Regions from separate parts of the Alkalihalobacillus sp. R86527 genome, predicted to be linked through region 2. Evidence: predicted binding sites of a transcription regulator. Region 2 holds the regulator's gene; each other region holds the start of a gene.
The links. Region 2 encodes LexA, which represses DNA repair genes until DNA is damaged. Its sites were predicted from a motif close to CGAACATATGTTCG; they were not measured.
Positions count from the first base shown of each region.

Region 1: addB (helicase-exonuclease AddAB subunit AddB) is a predicted target of LexA. The motif match lies at 6,740-6,753, and genes of this name have one in related genera.
Region 3: ruvA (Holliday junction branch migration protein RuvA) is a predicted target of LexA. The motif match lies at 5,529-5,542, and genes of this name have one in related genera.

Region 1 covers NZ_JAXHBW010000001.1:2,503,649-2,511,734, reverse strand. Annotated here, with positions in the region: gene SJY16_RS12870 (DUF3891 family protein) at 1-311, opposite strand, end outside; gene SJY16_RS12865 (protease complex subunit PrcB family protein) at 348-803, opposite strand; gene SJY16_RS12860 (hypothetical protein) at 985-1,203, shown strand; gene SJY16_RS12855 (hypothetical protein) at 1,269-1,451, shown strand; gene SJY16_RS12850 (hypothetical protein) at 1,438-1,959, shown strand; gene SJY16_RS12845 (hypothetical protein) at 2,047-3,417, shown strand; gene SJY16_RS12840 (pyridoxamine 5'-phosphate oxidase family protein) at 3,647-4,102, shown strand; gene SJY16_RS12835 (TVP38/TMEM64 family protein) at 4,224-4,838, shown strand; gene SJY16_RS12830 (manganese catalase family protein) at 5,259-5,828, opposite strand; gene SJY16_RS12825 (spore coat protein CotJB) at 5,849-6,115, opposite strand; gene SJY16_RS12820 (spore coat associated protein CotJA) at 6,118-6,327, opposite strand; gene SJY16_RS12815 (hypothetical protein) at 6,441-6,638, opposite strand; gene addB (helicase-exonuclease AddAB subunit AddB) at 6,833-8,086, shown strand, end outside.
Region 2 covers NZ_JAXHBW010000001.1:2,104,175-2,112,260, reverse strand. Annotated here, with positions in the region: gene SJY16_RS10820 (acyl-CoA dehydrogenase family protein) at 1-1,028, shown strand, start outside; gene SJY16_RS10815 (sporulation protein) at 1,145-1,909, opposite strand; gene lexA (transcriptional repressor LexA) at 2,035-2,655, opposite strand; gene yneA (cell division suppressor protein YneA) at 2,809-3,135, shown strand; gene SJY16_RS10800 (YneB family resolvase-like protein) at 3,132-3,782, shown strand; gene SJY16_RS10795 (DUF896 domain-containing protein) at 3,850-4,086, shown strand; gene SJY16_RS10790 (HesB/YadR/YfhF family protein) at 4,205-4,489, shown strand; gene sirA (sporulation inhibitor of replication protein SirA) at 4,640-5,083, shown strand; gene SJY16_RS10780 (YneF family protein) at 5,175-5,399, shown strand; gene SJY16_RS10775 (M15 family metallopeptidase) at 5,516-6,385, shown strand; gene SJY16_RS10770 (cytochrome c biogenesis protein CcdA) at 6,493-7,203, shown strand; gene SJY16_RS10765 (Na(+)/H(+) antiporter subunit B) at 7,223-7,678, shown strand; gene SJY16_RS10760 (CcdC family protein) at 7,790-8,086, shown strand, end outside.
Region 3 covers NZ_JAXHBW010000001.1:1,332,602-1,340,687, reverse strand. Annotated here, with positions in the region: gene SJY16_RS06740 (ArsB/NhaD family transporter) at 1-177, opposite strand, end outside; gene SJY16_RS06735 (TIGR04086 family membrane protein) at 308-700, shown strand; gene yajC (preprotein translocase subunit YajC) at 1,140-1,403, opposite strand; gene tgt (tRNA guanosine(34) transglycosylase Tgt) at 1,443-2,585, opposite strand; gene queA (tRNA preQ1(34) S-adenosylmethionine ribosyltransferase-isomerase QueA) at 2,582-3,628, opposite strand; gene SJY16_RS06715 (DUF2905 domain-containing protein) at 3,692-3,889, opposite strand; gene ruvB (Holliday junction branch migration DNA helicase RuvB) at 3,892-4,890, opposite strand; gene ruvA (Holliday junction branch migration protein RuvA) at 4,903-5,505, opposite strand; gene SJY16_RS06700 (BofC C-terminal domain-containing protein) at 6,061-6,606, opposite strand; gene SJY16_RS06695 (YebC/PmpR family DNA-binding transcriptional regulator) at 7,071-7,820, opposite strand; gene SJY16_RS06690 (YhcN/YlaJ family sporulation lipoprotein) at 7,934-8,086, opposite strand, start outside.

The DNA of each region.
Region 1 (8,086 bases), 400 kb from region 2:
CTGCATAGGTATGCTGCATATGGGCTATACTTAAGAACCTCTTCAATTCCTTTTATGTAATAATCAAGTTTGATTGGAAGGGGATAATCCATGAAGGAAAATGGGATTTGGTCCCCATCATTCCAAATCGGGACTTCATCAAGAGATTTCCACCCGCGATCATGATGGTGTATTGCATAAAGTACATCATGTTGATAAGAAAGGTCCGGCCAGTAGTCCCGGTCAAGTTTACTTGCGAGCTGACCTGATAGGAGAGCATGTTCATGCTGTCTGATCATAACGTAAGAATCATTCTGTTCATATACAATCATCTACTCACCCTTTCAATAAGTATAGAAAGCTCCCAATCATTGTAGGGAGCTTTTCTTGATTTCCTGAAAATTGATTCGCGCATTCGTGTGGTCGATCTTAGCAATCGTAAATGGCTTTGTAATCGCTTGTGTCACAATCTCATCCTTATTAGGATCAGTTGTATAGTACGAAACTAGTAATGAATTGCCTTCTTTTGAAATGTTATCGATCGTAATCGAATAACCGCCGGTAGGCATTTCACCTCTCGTAATAATAATATAGAGGTGTTCATTTGATGGAACAGCGAATGTGGATTTTTCTAACCACTTTTGTTGAATGGTTGTTTGTATATCCTCTGGTGCATTGTTCATTTGAACGGTTTCGAATTCAACGTCCTGAGACACCTTTTCACCCCCGTTAGTTTCTGGTTGCTGTGAAGAATTCTCTTTATTCTGGCAGCCAGAGATAACTAAAGCGATCACAATAGTAAGTAAAAGGATAATGTGTCGCACAGATTTTTCCCCCTCCTTGCACATAAACACCGATCGTATGAAAACCATGTGCGTAGTAAGTTTAAGTTTAGCGAAAATTTGATGAAATGGAAAGGGTTTCCCCAGTTAAGGGGTTACATTCTAGTATGACAGGGTAATGACTATATGCAGATAAAGATTATGACAAGGAAGGGGATTAGACATGGAAAAGGAAATTCTTATGTATCTAAAAAACATTGAAGAACCAGTTTCTACACACGAAATCATGGAGTATTTAGCAATGAAGGGATATAGTCCCGATGAAGAAGAGCTTGTAAGGGTGATGAAAGAAATCCCTTCATCGAAGCTCCAAACTGAATATGATGCATCGGTCGTAGACCCAGCACCATCGGTATTGTATAAGGCAGGTCCAGAAGCTTAAATTATTTCTTGCGACGAAAGGTATCAACTAAATAAATACCGAAGAGGACAAAGAAAAACAAACCAATGGCAACAAATATGTTCATTATTGTAGATAACATAGGTGACATCCTTTCAAAGTGTTATTTTTTCCAGTGTAACAAACTGTTTAGAAAGTTTGTTGGATTACTCGTCCAACAAGATGGAGAAAATGCTATACTAGTGGCATTGAGTTCAGGTATGGAAGGATGTCATCATGAAACGTATTAAGTTTAATGGATCAAAATTTATTATTGTTTTCTTCATCGTATTCGTTATTGTAGGAGCAGCAAACGTCTTGATGAGTGACGGCAAAATGAACACGAGTGAGTACGTTCTGAGTGAGACTCAAAAGGATGTTGTCTCACGATCAGAAACGCAACCAAAGATTCCTGTCGGTGGATTACTTACTAGTCAGCTTACGGATGATAATCGCGTATCTTTGACTGCAAAGTTGCGATACAGCGGTGATGAAAATAGTGCGATCAAAGTTATTAAAGATGAGATGCTGGATTATCAGATTACAAAACATGAATCGGATGAAGTAGTTGTTCCATTTCAATCTGATGCCCCCACTGTTGAAGAAGAAGTCTCCCCTAAAGATGTGATTGAAGGGGAATCGGAATTAACAGAAGAGCTTGATCCTGGTGTCTATCAAATCGAAGTCAATGTTCCAATCGAATATGAAGGCGAAAAAGAGCGTTTTCTATTTCGCATCCCAGTTGAAGTTCAACCTTAAAACAGCAGATTTTCTGCTGTTTTTTTATGAGAAATTTCACATTCTTATTATGTTAAACTATAGGAAATAGAAGCAAGGGGGAAAGGGATGAAGCGGTTAAATGCATATAAAATTATCGGAATATTGGTTACATTCGTATTATTCTTTGTAATATTCAATTACTTACAAAATAGAGAAGCTGATTTTGAAGTGGATTCAAAGGTATTCAACGTGATTGAATCCTCTGCTGAACTAGATAAAAAAATGAATCAACTATTCCCACAAGTTAAGTTGGCGGAAGAGCTCGATGCAATCAATACATACAATAAGACCATACCAATCCTTAAATTGGATCGAGAGCTTAAGATCCATGAAGCGATGGAGCTTGCTTACGGGGGCATATATATCGCCTACTCCTTCCCGTTAAAGGAAAATGACATGCCATACGATCTTCCCTCCCTTACCGTCGGACTCATCAGTTATGATGATGGAGATGGAGGGAAACAATCGAAACATGTAAACCATCAAGAGATGCACTTCCCGAATTCTCAAAAGCCAATGGTTATTGATCATCGTGTCTATCAAGTTGCAATCTTAGCCCCTGAAGATCTTGGATCGTTAAGTCCAAATGATATGCCGCGGTTGAATAGCAGTGAATACGTTACTCTTCAAAAACTAGTTGTCACAGAAAAAGGAAAGAAAGTTCCTTTAGATGATATAAGGTTGAATCTAAGCAATGGTTACAAGGAAAGTCCTTTCGCTGAAGCTGATTTAGATACAAAGGTCCAGGTTGGGCAAGGTACGATTCAGTTTACGAAATTCACTGCGAATTTTCATGGGAATGAGCTGCATTTTAAAACGGATCTAGTGGATCTTTCACATATTCTTATCACTCAGCAGTTCGGTGAACACTCTTTTCAAAATCGATATAAGGTAAATAAGGAAGAGGACCATTATACGATTATGCTTCAACCTTTTATTGAATACGAGGATGAGATTAACTATAGAATTACCGGCATTATTAATGATAAAAACGGTTCTGTTTCAACAACAATTAATCCGGAAGAGTTAAAAAAGTTAAAAAGCGGTGGGTCCATGGAAGTAGGAAATTATGGAGGGATTTCTTATTCGATTGGTACAAGAGAGAGAGGCGCATCCCATGCACTTTCTCTCGAACTTGTTGGCGAATATCCTGTTCATCAAGAAGAACTTCGAACGTTTCGATTGATGAATGAAAATGAAAGAGATCAGCATCCATATCGAGAAGACTTTAGTTCTCTATCAGTTGAGGATCGTCATGGTGATGATGTTCTTATTTACGACATCGAAGAATCTGGTAACGGCTTTTTCATTAATCTTGATATGGGACATGTAACTTCTTTAGCGCCAGCACAGGTGAAGCTGTCGAACCTTCCTAATATTATTCCTGCAGAAGGGGAAATTAGTGCATCTCTTACAAAGGTGAAAAAAAATAAATAAAATAATAAACTTTAGGTTTCGGAACTGTCATACCGGGTATAGTTATTATCAAACCCCCTAAGTAATGATGTTTTACATTGATTTTCCCCCTTTTTACCGTACTCGATGAGTACGGTAATTTTTTTGGTCTAAAACATGTTCTTCACTGTTATAGAGCGTTTCCATTGCAGGGTATTCATGGTAATCTTTTAGGAGAGAGTAGAGATATGAGAGTGAAAGGATGAGGCGAATGGCAAAGAACGAGAAGGTAACTGAATTAACCGATGACCTAATGACTTTTCTAGATGGTGAAAAGCTCGTCATGCTTTCAACGATCGATCACGAAACAGGGATGCCAAATGTATCGGCAATTTCATGGGTAAAAGCTTTTGATTCGAAGAACATTCGTTTTTCTGTTACAAGTAATTCGAGAACGGTTGAGAATTTGAAGGGAAATGATGGAGTTGTATTAGCAATCATCGGATTAGAAACGGTGTACTCTATACAAGGGAAAGTCTCTATTCTAGAAGAAGCCATGAATGGTGTTTCTTTAAAGCTAGCGAAAATAAACGTGGAAGTTGAGCAAGTCTTAGAGTCCATGTTTTGGGGAGCTAAGATTACGGCTGACCCACAGTTTGAAAAGACTTACAACAAAGATAAAGCGAAAGCGTTGGATGAGGAAGTGTATCAAGCCTTGATGAACTAGCTTCCAACTTTCTATCATAGTTGTTTTATGCTTTAATAAAGATTAAGAAAAGTAATCCGTGCTGTCACATACCATGACACTCGCATCATGAAACGAGGTTGATTCCCATATGGAGTGGGGAATGATAATTGATTCTCTAAACGAAGAGACTATAAAAGAATGGCTTAACCAGTATGCAGCACTTGGGCCTTTGCCTGGCATCCTGCTACCGATGTTGGAAGCTGTATTGCCGATACTGCCATTATTCCTATTCGTTGCTGGCAATGCCGCAGCCTATGGATTTTGGTTTGGCTCATTGCTTTCGTGGTTAGGCGCATCTCTTGGTGCATTGCTTGTTTTTATAGTAGTAAGAAAACTTGCTAGGCAGCGCTTCATGGGATTGATTTCAAGGCATAAAAAAATAGATAAAACCTTGCGTTGGATTGAGCGGCACGGGTTTGGTATGGTGTTCCTATTATTGTGCTTTCCATTTACACCATCCGCTCTTATAAACGTGGTCGCGGGTTTATCCAATATGAGTATCAGAAACTTTGTACTAGCTGTTCTTCTTGGAAAAATGGTTATGATTGCCATCGTTTCATTCATTGGACATGATGTCTTTTCACTGATCCATCAACCGCTTCAGTTGGTATTGATCGTTGTTGCCATCGGTTTGCTATGGGGAGCAGGAAAAATCATCGAACTCAAATTGAATCAGCGACCAAGGAAAACTAGAGTTGAAGATCAATCAAGATAAGCCATGCCGGCAGTCGGCATGGCTTTTGTAGTGCTCGGCTTTTGGGCGGTGGATGGAGTGGGGCGTGTTTAGAATTATTTTAGTTAGACAATAAAAATTGATTTTGGCTAATAAAACTCTGTTTCGGACAATAAAACCTTGATTTAGCTGATAACTGTTGTTCTCAAATTATGATATCGGCGAAAAACGGAGCGATATCAGCGATATTTTTGATATATCAGCGAAAAAGTGTACGATATCAGCGCTTTTTTCAATATATCAGCGGAAATGGTTGTTTTATCGGCAAATTGCTATAAAAAGCCTCCAGCTCCGACTCGCAGAAACTGCGCTATTTCACTCTTTCAACTGAACACAAAGAACGTGTTCAATTTCAAGAGTTCCAATAGCTCCGTTTCTAACCGCTCGTCTCCGCTTTTCCAATCAATAAAACTTCTTCTTATCCCTTTCTTCCTTCAGTATCTCCACGGCTTCTCTAAATCTCTGCGAGTGGACGATTTCTCGTTCTCTAAGAAAGGCGAGGGAGTCGTTTAGGTCTGGGTCGTCTGAGAGGTCGATGATCCATTGGTAGGTGGCTCGTGCTTTTTCTTCGGCGGCGATGTCTTCGTATAGGTCTGCGATTGGGTCGCCTTTTGCGGCGATGTAGCTCGCTGTCCATGGAACGCCTGCTGCGTTCTGGTAGAAAAGTGCTCTGTCGTGGTTTGCGTAGTGCGCGCCAAGGCCAGCTGCTTTCATTTGGTCTGGGGTTGCATCTTTTGTTAGTTTATAGATCATTGTTGCAATCATTTCAAGATGGGCAAATTCCTCTGTGCCGATATCGGTTAGTAATCCGACGACTTTATCTGGAATCGTGTACCGCTGGTTTAAGTATCGAAGGGCAGCGGCGAGTTCTCCATCTGCTCCTCCATATTGCTCGATTAGAAATTTCGCAAGCATGGGGTTACATGTGCTTACTTTTACAGGATATTGAAGTTTCTTTTCATAAACCCACAAATGCACTCATCCTTTCACTATTAAACTTGCCAGGGCCACGGTGTATCGTTCCAATTCCATGGATAGCTGCTGTAACTGTTTCCATACTGAAGGAGTGGGCCATATTCGGTTTCATATTTCTTTTTTAGTTTCTTCCTCATTTTCGCAAATTCATTAAACTGTTTAATCGCATCGATGTCGTTCGGGTGAGTGTCGAGGTACAAAGTGAGTTCTAATAGCACAAAATCAGTTGCCTGAAGCTCTTCGAGTAATTCGTAATACTCCTTTGGTAGCTGTTTGTGCGACACGATTATCCCTCCTTGTTCTTTTCATAAGGATCATAGAACACTTTCCAGAGCGTTCCCGCTCTGAGTGCTTCTCTTGGAGAGAACTGTTCAAGTCCAGGCGGTTGAAAACCTAAATAAAGATTGGGAGGTGTGGAATAAGACTTCACTCGAATTGGCTTACACGGGTCAAAGGGGCTCACATAAGGCTCGTAATATTTCCTATTGGTGTACATTGTTCCCCTCCTCATTTTCGAATCGTCACCTTTACTAGATGTATGTTTTTTCCTTTAAAAAGATGTTTCGGACATGAAAAAAAGCACCCCCTAGTGGGAGGTGCTTGGTGGTTTTACATTTTGTTCACGGTGTTGTTCCATTTCGCTAACGCGTTTTTCAGTTCATGAAGATCTAATTCGAAAGGGTAGTTGCTGTGAACACTTGTTTTCTGTGATTCATCAAGCTTTTCATAGCTATGCACAAATTCAGTCATATCTCTCGTAATTCTGTTTAGTTCCCATTTGAATGTATCCATTTCTTTGTTTTCCATGTCAAAAACTCCTTTTCAAAAGTTGTGCTTAGTACACTATACCCTTACAGTGTTGCCTAAAACCTATTGGAGAATCACTCAACATTTGGTAGTGTTTGATGCGAACATATCTTCTTATGGTGCCTATCAAATTGCCCAAAAACGTGAGATAATAGGAAGAGATACTTAGTACACGGGTACGGGAGGAGAAAGGCATGGGAGTTCAATTTGTTATTGGCAGGTCGGGAAGCGGAAAAACCGATCATTGCCTTACTGAAATTCAAAATGAGTTAACCAAACGTCCTCTAGGCGAGACGATGATTTATTTAGTTCCAGAACAAATGACGTTTCAGTCAGAGTATGAGTTAGTACATAATCGTGGCTTAAAAGGAATGATCCGCGCTCAAGTGTTTAGCTTCACACGGCTTGCATGGAAAGTGCTTCAAGAAACCGGTGGAATGGCGAGACCGCATTTAACGTCTGTTGGTACGAGCATGATGCTTCGCCATATAATTGAAGAAAATAAACAGAAACTTCGAATCTATCAACGCTCTTCTGATAAAACAGGTTATATTGATCAGCTCAATGATATGGTGACTGAATTTAAGCGGTACTGTCTTGAACCAGACCATATTAAAAGCTATGCAGATGATTACTATACAACGGACGATCGAAGTTTATTGAGAGACAAGCTCTACGATCTTCATCTTGTATACGAGGCGTTTCAGAGAGCGATGATCGGTCACTATTTAGATTCGGAAGATTACTTGCAGCTACTAGCTGAGAAAATCTCTGAATCTAACTATTTAGAAAATGCATCGGTATGGGTCGATGGGTTTCATAGCTTTACACCTCAGGAGTTACTCGTTTTACAAGCATTGATGAAAAAAGGTGCGAACATCACCTTCACGATTACGATGGATACCGAGATGAACCTATCTACTGTGCATGAACTTGATCTTTTTCATGAGCCTGCTACAACGTATCAAACGTTGCTTGAGATTGCGAATGAGGAAGTCATCAATGTGGAAACGCCTCAGCTTCTTAGTGAACAGAAACGATATCGAAACAACGAGCTCCGTCATTTAGAAGCAAATTATGGTGAACGCCCCCCGGTTTTATATTCGGGGGAACTTGAGCATATACACGTTAATCATGCAGTAAATATTCGGTCTGAAGTTGAAGCTGCAGCACGTGATACGATTCGACTTGTTAGAGACGAGGGATATCGCTATCGGGATATCTCTGTGATGGTTCGAGATATGTCGACTTATTATGAACTGGTCGAAACGATTTTCACTGATCATGGTATCCCTATTTTCTCTGACCAGAAACGTACGATGCTTCATCATCCATTAATTGAGCTCATTCGATCGAGCTTGGATATAATTCAGTATCACTGGCGTTATGAAGCAGTATTCCGCTGTGTCAAAACAGAATTGTTATTCCCTGATGAAACTGAGGATAGC
Region 2 (8,086 bases):
GTGCACCAATAGGGACGAAGGGGTTAAGTCTATTTCTAGTACCATGGAGAAAAGATCACGGAAATGTAAACGAACTAAGTATAAGGAGGTTAAAAGATAAGCTTGGAGTGAGAGCAGTTCCTTCAGCAGAAGTTGTGTTTGATGGATCGAAAGGCTATCTAGTAGGGGATCCGAGCAGAGGGTTTTATTACATGATCGAAGCGCTAAACTTGTCTCGTTTGTGCAATGCGATTGCTTCAGTTGGTATCATGCAGCGTTCGTTTCTTGAAGCGAAACAGTATGCGTACAAAAGAGAAGCCTTTCGAAAGCAGTTAAAAGATTTTCCCATGATTAAAGAGAGTTTAGTAAATATGAAAGTGAAACAAGAAGTAGAACTCAGCAGTGTTTTTTCTGCAATTAAGCTTTTTGATCGAGTTATGGATAAAAGCGAACACATAACAAAAGAAGATAAAGCTTTAAATCGATTACTCATTGCTCTTGTGAAAAAAGAATCAGCGGAACAAGCGGTTCAATTTGCGCATGAAGCAATTGAAATACACGGCGGTAACGGCTACATCGAAGACTTTGTCACCCCGAGATTACTAAGAGATGCTCAAGTGTTAACAGTGTGGGAAGGAACGGCGAATATCTTAGGTTTAGAAGTATTAAGGTTAATTGCAAAGTACAACGTTCACAAATTATTTATCAAAAAGGTAACCCATGACTTAGAAATGCTTCCAGGTGAGGTAGGAGAGAAAGCACTTGTCCATGAAGGAATGAAGCAACTTGATGAGAAAATTACTCAGCTAATGAAAATGGATGAAGCTCGGCAAACGCTGCACTGTAAGCGAATAGCGAATTTGATGACAGCTATTTATGAAAGTGTGATTGCGTTACAAGACGCTGAGTTAGGAGGAGCAAGAAAACGAGCGGTTGCAAAGATATTTCTCGAAAAGACATGGGAGAAAGATCAGTTCGAACTTTCAGATCTCGCACTGCAATATTTTGATTTGATAATAGAACATAAAGAGAGTGCGAATGCTTTGTGAATGTGAGTAGGGGAAGAGCCTACTTTAAATGATTAGGTCTCTCATATAAACTCACTATAATAAATAAAACAGCTTAGGTCGATGTCCTAGGCTGTTTTGTGTTAGGTATTTGCGTTCTAATTATTTTTGTACTGATCAATTTTTTGCTGTAGCTTCTGAGCAATAACGTCTAAAGGACCGTTGAGCTCTTCGTTCGATAGTCTCACTTTCGCAACGCTTTCGTCCATTTCTAGAGCTTCAGCAAAGAGTCCGCCTAATCCACGCGCACGGCGATCAACTTCAAGCAAAACATCTAAATAGTTATCATCTAAAAAGAAAATCGCTTCAAGTTCATCTAAGTAAGCACGATACTCACCACTAGGCGTAAATTCAAATTCTTGAACATAGCCATAGCGTTTTGATTGTTCCATTTCAACTTTCTTAACATGAAAGCCAAGGTAACTTTCCAATGCTTCGATCACTTTTTTGATAGATGGATGTGGAGACACTTGGATGAGATCTCGATCTTTTGGATCCAGTGCCATCGGAATGTCTAGACCAGTTTCAAACCACACTGGAAGTCTTCCAAATGAAGCGGGTGTATGATAAGGAAGCTGAATGGAAAAAGGAATTTCTTTTATTTCTCTTTCCTTTATCGTTTCTTGAGTGGGTATTTGATATTTTTCTAAAGCTACTTTTTCTCTTACCTTCTTATCGTCAACTTCGCGGATTGCTTCCGTCATGAGAAAAATATGAATGGAATCAATCGATTGTTCGACATCTCCCCCTGTTAAGACTACTTTTCCATGAACGTTTTCCCCGGGTACAAAATAGTCTTTTTCTAGCTGCGTATCAACTTTCGCAGCACCTATTCCAACACTTGCTAGAAATTTCTTAAGCATGTTTCTCAATCCTTTCTTCGATACCTGTTTTCCTGATTATACGAAAAGAAACAAAGAAAGGATTCATCTTTTTAATAGATACTAATGTTTTTGAACAAAAAAAAGAAACGCAGTTTTCTGCGCTTCTAGTGAATCGAACGGAACACTCCTACAACTTTACCTAAAATGGAAACTGAATCAAGAATGATTGGTTCCATAGATGAATTTTCTGGCTGGAGACGGAAGTAGTTGCTTTCTTTGAAGAAACGCTTTACTGTTGCTTCGCTATCTTCTGTCATAGCAACGACGATATCACCGTTGTTCGCGGTAGGCTGTTGTTTGACTATAACCATGTCTCCATTATAAATACCAGCTTCAATCATACTGTCACCTTCGATGATCAGCATGAACGTGTGCTCGTCATCTTGAACAAAATGTTCAGGAAGAGGAAAGTACTCTTCAACATTCTCAATCGCCGTAATCGGTTGACCAGCGGTTACTTTACCGATGACAGGAATGTTCACCGTTTCAGGACGAGGAATATCGATCGTTTCCTCTAGTCCGAGTACTTCGATAGCACGCGGTTTCGTTGGGTCTCTTCGAATATAACCTTTTTTTTCAAGTCTTGCCAGGTGTCCGTGAACAGTGGAGCTAGAAGCTAGTCCAACGGCTTCACCGATTTCTCTAACGGAGGGTGGATAACCCTTTTGTTTCACTTCGACTTTGATAAAGTCCAGAATGTCCTGCTGACGCTTTGATAGTTTCATATATCTGGCACCTCGTTCCAATCTATCTATTTGTTAGTAGTATACCAGAATTTTTGTTCGCATACAAACATAAGTTCGAAAATACAGTTGACACGAACAGGGGTTCTGTTTATACTAAAACCAGAACAAATATTCGTATTCGGGGTGATTGGGATGAGAAAACAGGCTAGAGGCTTGTCTGGAGTTGATTTTCTTGTCATTATATCTTTTGTGGCCGTTTTAATAATCGTGTTTGTATCATTGAGAGCAGCAGCTGCTGAAGGGTATGATCGGTATACTAAGGTTGAGTTAGAGCACGGAGATACTGTTCTTGAAATCGCAGAGGAATATCGTGAAGCACACGATATGTCCGACCGTAAATTTATCAGCTGGGTAGAAGAAGCGAACAATATAGATGCAAATTGGATTACAGCAGGAGATACACTCATTATTCCTGTTGAGGCAAATGCAACAGCGCTGGGGGTAAAGGAAAAAGAATGAATGCTATTATTTATTGCCGGGTAAGCACCAAGAAAGAAACGCAGGAGTCATCTCTTGCCAGGCAAAAAGAAGAATTGCAGAAATTTGCAGCTCAATCAGGTTTTACGATCCACAAAATGATCGAAGAGAAACATAGTGGATATGATATTGATCGAAATGGGATTCTTGAAGTTTTAGATATGTTAAAAGAAGGAGTAGCAGAAGTGCTTCTTATTCAAGATGAGACGAGACTAGGGCGTGGAAATGCAAAAATCGCTCTGCTTCATGCTATCCATAAATATGGAGGAACAATTTATACAGTTAACCAGAATGGTGAGCTACAGCTTTCAGAAGCTGATTCGATGGTTCTTGAGATTGTTAGTATCGTTGAGGAGTTCCAAAGAAAGCTACATAACCTCAAAATTAAACGAGGAATGGAAAAGGCAGTAAGAGAAGGGTATAAACCAGAACGAAACTTAAAGGACCAACATTATGGTGGGAGGGAACGCAAAAGTGTTCCTATTGAAGAAATTGTTAATCTCAGAAATAGAGGATTAACTTTCCATGAAATTGCTGCGACTTTAAAAGGATTTGGCTACGAAGCTTCTAAAGCAACGGTTCATAGGCGCTATAAGGAGCATGTTGACGAACAAGAACAGAAGCTATAAACTTGTCTGTGGTTACGACTTACGTTAGGATGAAGATAATTAGATGTTATAAAGGAGTTATTTCTGTATGTTATCACAGGATAAAATAAAACGAATTAACGAGTTATCTAGAAAATCAAAAGAGTCTCAACTTACAGAACAAGAGAAAAAGGAACAACAAGATCTTCGTCAGGAATATTTACAAAGCCTGCGATCATCTTTTGAAAATCAATTGCATTCCGTCAAAGTAGTTGATGAGACAGGCGAGGATGTTACACCTGATAAGTTAAAAGAAAGTAAGAAAAATAGAGGTCCGATACAGTAAAAATAGCCTAATTTTGCATTTCGCAAAATTAGGCTATTTTTTTGGTTGCAATTTTTCGAATATTCGTTATACTGTACTATAACAAGTTATTATATAACAAAGAGAGAGGATGGATAGGATGTTTGTAGTAACTGATTCAGCGGCTGAATTTTATAAGAGTGAAATGGAGCTTAATCAAGGTGATTGTTTGAGACTGTTTGTAAGATACGCTGGGAGTGGAGATAGCGGTGGCTTTTCACTAGGTGTAATGTCTGATAGGCCAGCAACAGACGACTTTAAGAAAGAAGTTGGAGGAATCACTTATTTCGTAAAGCCTGGCGATCAATGGTTTGTTGATCGAATGAAATTAGATTATGATGCGAAGTGCGGTGGCGTGCTTTGCGACTTACCGAGCATGGCGTAAAGTAAACCTGTACTATAACAAATTTGTTATAGTACAGGTTTTTTGATTTCGACAAAACTAGTGAAAGCTGTACTACAGGTATAGACAATCATCTTATGAAGGTTACTGTATACTATTGTTTAAAACACAAGGTAGACAGGAGGAATTGGTATGAGGCACTATGAAATGCACTTGATCAAACAAGAAGTTGCTGTTCAATATGGTGGCAAAGAACTCCTGTTATTTCAATTATTCAATGAAAGAAAGCTCACTGTACAAAAAGAAACAAAAGAACTATTAGATAAACAAATTGATTTCATTACAGAGTCCATACCCGTTATTGATGTGAATAGATACCTTGTGACGGAGTTCGGTGGTTTTCGTAATTATGAATATCGTAATGGGGGTCATTGTTTAACGATATTACAATCGAAGAGTGATGGATCGCTTTTCGTAAATCAAAATAAGATCAATATTTATTCAAATGGTACATATGAAGCGGAAACAATCTTTTTTGAGGTGCTTAGAAAGCTTTCTCCTACATTTTTCGCCATTGATCATCAATCAAACAAATATGGATGGCTAAATCCACTCAAAAAACAAAAGCTAGTTTAAACAACCCCTACTATTTTAATAGACATTATTGTATAATCAGGAAGGGTTGTAGTACACTAATGGAAGAGAAAGAATAAGGAGGAAATACAGCATGTGGTGGATGTATACGCTTGTGGGCGTTCTAGCATTAATTGCTGGGGCTGCGCTTGGCTTTTTTATTGCCCGCAAATATATGATGGATTATCTAAAGAAAAATCCCCCTATTAATGAAAATATGCTTCGTGTAATGATGATGCAAATGGGGCAAAAACCTTCTCAGAAGAAGATTAATCAGATGATGAAGGCTATGAATAGTCAGATGGATAATAACAAATAATGTACTAGCACTCTGGGAGCAGAGTGCTTTTTATATGGAGAGATTTTGGTTGACGACATTAATCCTAATGATGATATGATAGGTTAGACTATATTTATATATTGGGAAGTGTTGAGATGACGGTGAGAAATCTAGTTTTAGTGACGGGGCTATCTCTAGCTCTTGTAGCTGGGTGTTCCTCAAATGAACAAAGTTCAAATGATCAAAACCAGGCTGACAAGACAACAGAGCAGCCTGATGAAAGCAAGGAACAGAACAGCACTGATAAAGAATCAACAAATAATGATTCAGATCAACCGAATGAAGACAACGCCTCTTCAGATGAGGATACGAATAGCCAGGGAGGTTCTGACAATCAACATGCATACCCTGCTATGGGAGAAACGGTAGCAGAAGAGAATGGTAAACAAATTGTAACCAATCCTAATAGTATCTATGTTGTAGCAAATAAAAAGCGGAATTTACCTTCTGATTTTGTGCCTGAAAACCTTGTGGAACCGAACGTTCCGTTCTATGCGAACGATGGTGATCCGAAGAGGTTGATGGTAGAAGAAGCGGCGAAGGCACTTGAAATAATGTTTGCTGCTGCTTCGAAAGATGGAATGCAACTTAAAGCAGTATCCGGTTACCGTTCGTATGAAAGACAAGAAGCGATTTTTGCTTATAATGCAGATAGGTATGGTGCGGAGAAAGCGAACCGAGTAAGTGCGCATGCTGGCCAAAGTGAGCACCAGACTGGTCTTACAATGGATATAAGCGCCCCATCTCTAGGTGGGTCATTGAGTGAGAAGTTCGGAAGTACGCCAGAAGGTGAATGGGTAGCTGAAAATGCGCATAAGTATGGATTTGTAGTAAGATACCTTAAAGGGAAAGAAGATATTACAGGTTATCAATACGAGCCATGGCATGTTCGTTATGTTGGCAAAGAAGCTTCAAAAGAAATTCATGAAGCTGGAATAACTCTTGAAGAATTTTTCGCAAAGTAAATCGTTACGTAATGTTCACACAATTTCGTGTGAAAACCGGTACAATGAGGTTGAAACGATTACAGAATGCGCATGCTAATTGCATGTTTAGAACGGAGAGTTAGTTTATGGCGGATTTAAATATTTTCTTAGCTTTTGGAGCTGGTTTTCTTTCTTTTATTTCCCCTTGTGTACTGCCGCTTTATCCGGCGTTTATCTCATACATTACAGGGGTATCAGTTGATGACTTAAAAGAAGAACGAGGAATGATGCAACGAAGAGCCATCCTACATACAGTGTTCTTTTTATTAGGCTTTTCGATTATTTTTCTCGTGCTTGGTATGTCTGCATCACTAGTAGGAAACCTTTTTGTTCAATATAAAGACTTGTTGAGACAAGTAGGTGCTATCTTAATTGTAGTATTTGGACTTGTTGTCGTTGGTTTTTGGAAACCTTCGTTTCTATTGAAAGATCGACGATTAACGATTCGAAACCGCCCATCAGGCTTCATCGGTTCCGTGTTAATTGGGATGGGATTTGCCGCAGGATGGACGCCTTGTACTGGACCAATTCTAGCTGCGGTTATCGCTCTTGGAGTTTCTAATCCTGGTGCAGGCCTATTCTATATGATCGCATATACATTAGGCTTTTCAATTCCATTCTTCCTGTTATCATTCTTTATTGGAAAATTACAGTGGATCAAGAAGAATAGCCGATTGATTATGAAAGCTGGCGGATATTTAATGATTGTAATGGGAGTTTTGTTATACTTTAACTTCATGACGATGTTTACTTCATTTCTTGTGAATAATCTCTTTAATGGATTTCAAGGATTCTAACTAGAAAGGGTGCGAATGGATGCAACGTAGCAACGATCTTATTTTAAAAACAACAACGACAATCATTGTATTTATCATATTGGGATTCTCAATTTACTTATTCTTCGCTGGTCATAATGCACCAGGTGGAGGGTTTATCGGTGGATTAATGACATCAGGTGCACTTGTGCTTCTCTATATTTCATACGGTTTTAAAACGATGGAGCGAGTCATTCGATTTGATTTCAAGAATTTTATTCCGATAGGATTGTTAATTGCCGTATTGACAGGTATCGGATCATTTTTCTTTGGTCAGCCATTTTTAAGTCATACTGATGCATATTTTGAGCTTCCGATTCTTGGACATACTCACCTAGCTACAGCCATTCTGTTTGATTTAGGCGTATATTTTACAGTAGTTGGCGTCACGATGACAATCATCTTGAATATCGCAGCTGATGAAGGGGAAGAGGAGCTTTCCAAACAAAATACGTAACGAAAAAGAGCAGGGCGCATGCCCTGTTCTTTTATGTGTGCTTGTTTTTTTCTGGTCTTGCACATACAATGGAAATGATAAGCAGTAACCTGATAGGTGAGGGATGAAGATATGCTGATTTTCAGTACGATAGTTGGAGCGCTGATGGCTCTAGGTGTAATTATGATCAGGTTAAGGGCTTCGAAAAAACCTGCAACGATAAGAAAAATTATCCTACCGCCTTTTTTTATGGCGACAGGCTTTTTTATGTTTGTTCTTCCAGAAGCACGAGTGCCGTTATACGAAGCGATCGAAGCATTACTAGTAGGCGCGGCTTTTTCATTGTTATTAATCCGTACTTCTAAATTTGAAATCAAAGACGATAAGATTTACTTAACACGCTCAAAAGCATTCGTTTTTATTTTGATT
Region 3 (8,086 bases), 770 kb from region 2:
AGAAAACAAAAGGGCAATCGTATTCCAATCTATATGCTTCACAAACGCTTCATCAGCCGTTGAAATACCTGCTAGGAGCATCAACAATCCGCCTCCGCAGGCAACAAGGGCTCTATTTATTTTCTCGGTAATAATCCCTATATAAGCAAGAACAAAAATAATAAGCGCTATACTCATTTCCAATCCCTGCTGCCCCTTTCCTAGCTACTTTCTATAATCGTATGACGGGCTGTCCTAAATCATGATTGACTTCTAAATGAAGAGAGTGTGAATAGAATGTACAAACCATTCATATAAAAGGGGGATTATGATGAGGTCAAAACATGCGTTCTCTGCTATGGGATCAGGTATGGTCACAATCGTAACGATTGTCCTCGCTACGAGCGTATTACTTTCTCTTATTCTTCGTTTTTCTTCTGTCTCTGAAAATGGAATTGCTCCAATTGTCATTACAACTACAGTAATTGCGTTTTTCATCGGTGGATTTATTTCGGGAGGAAAAGGTGGAGAACGGGGTTGGATGCTTGGTTTAGGTACCGCAATGATGTATATGGTTCTATTATTTCTTATTCAGTATTTAGGATATCGATCTACCATGGGCACAGAACAAATGATTTTTCATGCAGGATATCTCGGTGTCTGCACCCTCGGGGGCATCATTGGAGTGAACGTAAGAGGCGGGAGTCGAACCCAAAGCTAAAAAAATAGCGCCCTCATAGGGGCGCTCAGATTGTCGAGAAAGTCTTAAGGACCATCTGCACGGATATGGAGGTGATTTCCGCTCCAGGATGCTCACTTTCCACGGGGCGGGCGGTGAGCCTCCTCCCGTAGGTGTCGAGCATCCTTCCGCTCCAATCAACATTATTATGTATGATATGAAAACAAGACAAAAGCAAAGCGAATTAAATAAGGCTAGATAAATAAACCAGATGATTACCTAATAATAAGCGGTTGGAAAGTTCGCTATGATTCACCTGAATCTAGTAGGTGTGAATATCGCTTAACTCCCGTGATAAACGGACTTTCATCTACAGAAAAGCAACTGTTATTCAAACTTCAACGATATATGGATTACAATTATCAGGGCTTCTCTACAAAATGAAAAGAAGCGCCCTCATTGGGGCGCTTTTTTGATGATATTATTCAGTGATAGCCTCACGTACTGCTGCACGATCAAAAACCATCTTTGTTCCATCAGTTGTACGAACTGTAATCGTACCTTCATCCATCGCATCGATGATTCCATGCATACCACCGATCGTAATAACCTTTTGTCCTTTTTCAAGGCTCGCCTGCATCTCTCTAGTCTTCTTCTGACGCTTCTGTTGAGGACGAATCAAAAGGAAATAGAAAATCACAAACATTAAAATAAGCGGAATTAAATTTGTTAATGTTGAACCCAAACCATTTCACCCCTTTCTAGCAATGATCCTATCTATGGATTAAAAGTTTTTCGCACCAGGTAAATTAAATCCGTACTGTTCAAAAAACTCATCCTTAAAGTCAAGGAGACGATCATCCATAATCGCCTGCCTTACTTGCTTCATCAAGTTTAACAGAAAATATAGATTATGGTAAGTCGTTAATCGGAACCCAAACGTTTCATTCGCTTTTACAAGGTGGCGTATATAGGCTCGTGAATAGTTCCTACACACCTTACAATCACAATTCTCATCGATAGGGCGGAAATCACGCGCATACTTCGCATTACGAACAACAAGGCGTCCGTTGCTCGTCATCAATGTACCATTTCTGGCAATACGAGTAGGAAGCACACAATCGAACATATCGATACCTCGGATCGCTCCATCGATTAAGGAATCCGGAGAGCCCACACCCATGAGATAACGCGGCTTCTTACTTGGCAAATGAGGTGTCGTAAATTCAAGTACTCGATTCATTACATCTTTCGGTTCCCCTACTGATAATCCACCAATTGCGTATCCAGGAAAGTCGAGAGAAACTAAATCTTCTGCACTTTGCTTACGTAAATCTTCATATTCTCCACCTTGAACTATGCCAAATAATCCCTGAACATCTTTCCTTTGATGACCTGCAAGACATCTTTCTGCCCATCGGCTCGTCCGTTCTACAGAGCTTTTCATATATTCGAACTCAGCAGGATAAGGAGGGCACTCATCAAAAGCCATCATAATATCAGATCCAAGTGCGTTCTGGATCTCCATCGCACCTTCAGGAGAAAGAAAAAGTTTTTCTCCACTAAGGTGATTTCGGAAATGAACTCCCTTTTCTTCAATCTGCCTTAAGTCACTTAAGCTAAAAACTTGGAAGCCCCCAGAATCAGTAAGAATTGGTCCATCCCAGTTCATAAATTTATGAAGACCACCGGCTTCTTTTACAATATCATGGCCTGGACGTAACCAAAGGTGATAGGTATTACTAAGGATCACACCTGCTCCCATTTCTATTAACTCCTCAGGACTCATCGTTTTCACCGTCGCTAGCGTTCCTACCGGCATAAACATAGGAGTTTCAAACGTTCCGTGAGGAGTATGCAGTTTGCCTAATCGCGCACCACTTTGCTTACATGTTTTTATTAATTCATAACGAATTGGTTCCGTCATTCTTTCAAACTCCCTTCCAAAATCAACATGGCGTCACCGAAACTAAAGAAACGATACTGTTCTTCAACCGCTTCTTTATAGGCTGACAGTACAAACTGTCTTCCTGCGAGTGCGCTGACAAGCATGATCAAAGTGGATTGTGGCAGATGAAAGTTTGTGATTAAGCCATCGATCGCTTTGAATTCATAACCTGGATAAATAAAGATGTCTGTCCAACCAGAAGCTTCTACAAACTCCCCATTACTATTAGAAGCCACTGTTTCTAGCGTTCGTGTCGAAGTTGTACCAACTGAGATTACTCTTCCACCTTGTTCTTTCACACGATTTAATAAATCTGCAGTTCCTTTTGTGAGCTGATAAAATTCACCGTGCATTTCATGCTCATAAATATTATCCACTGAAACAGGACGGAAGGTACCTAAACCAACATGAAGCGTTAGAAAAGCAATATGAACGCCTTTCTCTTCAAGTCTTGTTAACATCTCTTCTGTAAAGTGTAGACCTGCAGTAGGTGCTGCAGCAGAACCACGGTGTTTCGCAAAGACAGTCTGGTATCGATCTTGATCGTCCAGTGTTTCCGTAATATATGGGGGTAATGGCATTTCACCAAGCTGATCGAGTACTTCATAAAAAACGCCCTCGTACCCGAATTCAAATACTCGTCCACCATGCTCAAGTGTTTCCACACATTCTGCGGTTAATCTGCCATCGCCAAACGTTAGCTTCGTTCCAGGCTTCACACGTTTCGCTGGCTTTACAAGCGTTTCCCACCGGTCGCCTTCTATTTGTTTCAGAAGAAGAACTTCGATCTTAGCTCCAGTTTCGTCCTTCATTCCATATAACCTTGCAGGCATTACCCTTGTATCATTCAGTACAAGGCAATCGCCCGGTTTAATATATTCTTCTAGATTTAGAAACTCACGATGTGACATCTTTTCATTTGCAGGATCAAGCACCATCAAACGTGACTTAGTACGTTCCTTTAATGGCGTTTGCGCTATAAGATGTTCCGGAAGTTCAAAATCAAAATCTTTAACGTCCATTTTTTCACCACTGTTCTTCAAGAATATCTTTTCCACCAACCGATCTTACCATAGCTTCTTCAATTATCGAAATTTACCTATGATAAAAAAAAGAAGCGACAGTAAGATACTTACAACAATAGAGGTGACAATCGGAAAGAAAAAGGTTGTGTTTCCCTTTTTTATTACGATGTCACCAGGCATTTTTCCTATGAATGACCAGAGCACTCCAATAACAAGGAAGAGAATCCCTAATGTAATGAAAAGCTTTGAGACTCCCATTGTTACTCTAGCTCCTTCATTCCAAAATGGTCATACACGCGGTGAGTTACCATTCGACCTCTAGGTGTTCGCTGTAAGAAACCAATTTGCAAGAGATATGGTTCATATACATCTTCAATCGTATGGCTTTCTTCACCAATCGTAGCAGCGATCGTATCGACACCAACTGGACCACCGCGGAACTTTTCAATTATAGCAAGAAGAAGCTTGTGATCGATATGATCGAGTCCTAGAGGATCTACCTGCATCATCTCTAATGCTTGAGTAGAAAGTGACAAGGAGATTATCCCGTCTCCTTTGACTTGAGCAAAATCTCGCACCCTCTTTAATAATCGATTCGCTATCCGAGGCGTTCCACGTGAACGTCTAGCGAGTTCAACAGCAGCTTCCACGTCCATTTCAACTTCAAAGATATCTGCAGTACGCATGATAATTGTTTGCAATTCATCTTCTTGATAGTATTCCAATCGACTAAGGACCCCGAATCGGTCACGAAGGGGTGCTGTTAAAAGTCCAGCTCTCGTCGTAGCTCCAACTAAAGTAAAAGGAGGAAGATCAAGACGTACCGAACGGGCAGTCTCTCCTTTTCCTATCACAATATCTAAGCAATAGTCCTCCATCGCAGGATAAAGTACTTCTTCAACACTTCTCGGTAAACGGTGTATTTCGTCAATAAATAGAACATCCCCAGGCTCAAGCGCTGTTAAAATGGCAGCAAGATCACCCGGACGCTCGATTGCTGGGCCAGAGGTTGTTCTAAGATTCACTTCCATTTCAGTCGCTATTATCGCAGAAAGAGTCGTCTTCCCTAGACCAGGGGGACCGTATAACAGAACGTGATCTAAAGGCTCCTGACGCATTTTTGCCGCCTGAATAAACACCTCAAGATTACGCTTCACCTTCTCCTGTCCTATGTACTGGCTCAATCGCTGTGGACGGAGGCTATATTCTACGGATGAGTCATCACCGACCTGCTCACCAGATAGAATGCGTTCTTCCAATCTAACCCCTCCTTAACGATTCAGCATAAGCTGAAGCGCTTTTTTGATATATTGATCTGTAGAAAGCACTTCTTTTTGAAGTCCAGGCTTAATTTTCTTAATCTCCCGTTCAGCATAACCAAGTGCTTTCAATGCCTCAATCGCTTCATCAAGTTCATGAGCACCATCTTCTTGTGTCTCTTCAACAGCAAATAATCCTTCTTCTGGAGCACCGAAACCTTTCAACTTTCCTTTAAGATCAAGAATAATCTGCCTTGCTGTTTTCTTACCAACACCCGGGAACTTCGTTAAGAACGTCTCATCCTCTAGCTCAATAGCACTAACAACTTTATCAGGTTCACCCGTCGCAAGAATTGCTAATGCACCCTTAGGCCCAATCCCAGAAACATTCAGCAACTTCTCAAACAAAAGACGCTCCTCACGCGTCGGAAATCCATATAAAGCAATCAAATCTTCCCTCACATAATGATGCGTATAAATCTGAACATCCTGATTGCGATACTTCTGGAAAGTAAAAGGATTCCCACAAAAAACTTTATACCCAATCGAATTTGATTCTATAACAATATATTCTGTATCAATATACTCAACAGTACCTTTAATATATTCTATCAAAAACTCTCTCTCCCCATTGCATACGAACATGCATTTCTATTCTTATATTTTATCATATAATAAGAAAAGCGAAAGAGGCCCGTTTAAATACGTAGGAAGTTGGAGGAATGTAGAATGAGACGCTTTATGTCTCAATCTACATTCCGAAACTGACGGAGTATTTGGCCTCTGTAGCCAGACACAAGAAAAGCGGAAACGAGCGTTTAGAAACGGAAATATTGAAACTCTTGAATAGGAACACGTTCTTTGTGTTCCTGTGAAAGAGTGAAATATTGGAGCTTCTGCGAGTTGTAGCTAGACATAAGAAAAGCGAAAGAGGGCGTTTAGGCATGAAAAGTGAAGAAGAGCGCTTAGAAACGGAGATATTGGAGCTCTTGAAATAGAACACGCTTTTTGTGTTCTGTTGAAAGAGTGAAATATCGGAGTTTCTGCGAGCAGCAACTAGACATCAGACAAGCGCTGGAACCTTTTCAAGGGAACACGTTCTTTGTGTTCAATTGAAAAGGTGAAGCGATCGAGAGCCTAACCTCCCCAATTTCAAATAAAAAACCCGCCCTATCGGACAGGTTTTGCAGCTTTTGCCTTATACAACGTATGAAGCATATCCTCAAAATTATACCATGACTCTACAGGAATGCCCTCTGCAAGCTCTTTAAGTCTAGAGCTTTCCACTTTACCAACATCGATTTGAAAAAATGTTTGTATCACTTTTTGGTCATCCGGTTTTCCTTCGAAAATGGTAAGAACCCCATCATCTGTAAGTCCAAAATGCCCATTCTCTTTCATAGCTGGGGAAATATCTTCGATTCTTCTCTCAAATACCATCTTACCTTGATCTTGAGTAAGTAACTGCCAATCTGAGTATTCACTCCAGAAGTCTTCCATCGACCAAACTGTTTTCTGAATCGACTGTTCTGTTGTAACACCATCAGCATAATTCGTTCTTAATATAACTTCAATAACCATAGGCCCATCCATATGGTAATGCGTTTCATCAAAATTTTGTTCACTCTGTGCGGTTTCAATTGCGAGCACGTGTGATGACGACATCACAAGCATAACCAGAATGAGAACTCCAAGAAAGCCGTATAGGTTTTTCACGATTTTTAGCACCTTTCTTCTAGATTGAAGAAGTCTGTTTTTTTTAGCGTGTCCAACCATGAAAATAATATGTAGAAAATAAATGGAGCTACAGGATGCTCGCTTTCCGCGGGGCGGGTGGTCCCGGAGGAGTCGAGCATCCTTCCGCTCCAATCAACATTGATATGTGGTTTTGAAAACAAGACAAAAGCAAATTATTACCTCTAGAGAAAGAAAGCAGATGACAACTTAAAAATAATCAGTCGGAAAGTTTGCTTGGATTAATTGCAACCTAGTAGGAGTGAATACCACTTGACTCCCGTGGTAAACTGGCGTTTGAGACTCGGAGTGGACGGCTTTTTGTCCGCTGTGAGGCTCGGACGTTCGTCCACAGGAAAGCAAGTGGTATTCAAACTCCTACGGCATAGGGAACACATTAATCAGGTTTTTCTACAAACTGGGAGCTACAGTAAACACTGTAGCTCTTAATGCTGTTCATAAACCTCATCGCTTATTTCAGCATTGTGATAAACTTCTTGAACATCATCATTATCTTCAAGCATATCGATCAGTTTTAACATATCTAATCCATCTTCTTCACTAAGAGGCGCATAAGTTTGAGGAATCATTGTTATTTCAGCTGAGGAATAAACAATATTCTTCTTCTCGAGCTCATCTTTCACTGCTTGAAATTCTTGTGCGTCTGTATAAATTTCAAACGAATCTTCATGGGTTTCCATTTCTTCTGCACCCGCATCAATAACTTCTAACATCAACTCATCGGCATCAGCATCATTTTCAGAACGATCGATCACAAACAAACCTCTTCGATCAAACAGAAACGATACACAACCATTTTCACCCATGTTCCCTTTATTTTTACTGAATGCATGGCGGATTTCTGCCGCTGTTCGATTCTTATTATCTGTTAGTAATTCGACCATAACCGCTGCACCACCTGGGCCATAGCCCTCATAAACAATCTCTTCATAATGAACGCCATCTAAATCGCCAGTTGCTTTCTTAATCGCTCGATCGATATTGTCATTTGGCATGTTTGAGGATTTCGCTTTATCAACAGCTAACCTCAACGCAGGATTGGTTTCAGGGTCGCCACCGCCTTGTTTGGCTGCAACAAAAATCTCTTTAGCAAGCTTCATGAAAACTTTGCCACGCTTTGCATCCTGAGCATTTTTTCTTCGCTGAATATTTTTCCACTTTGAATGTCCTGCCATCGTCAATATCCCCTTCCAACTAATTTCGTTCATATACTATAACACAAGAAAGAAAGAGGATAAAATAAAGCTGATCATGCAAAAAAGAACAGGGAAACCCTGTTCTTCAAACATTATTGATTATTCTCAAACGGTCGTTGTACTGCACTTGAAATATCGTTTAGAATGCCATTCACATCAGCTTGAACTTCTTCAAAGCCATCACCGCTTTCTAAGCGATTATCAATGCGGCCCATTCTTTTGAAGACATCTTTGTCAGTCGATAT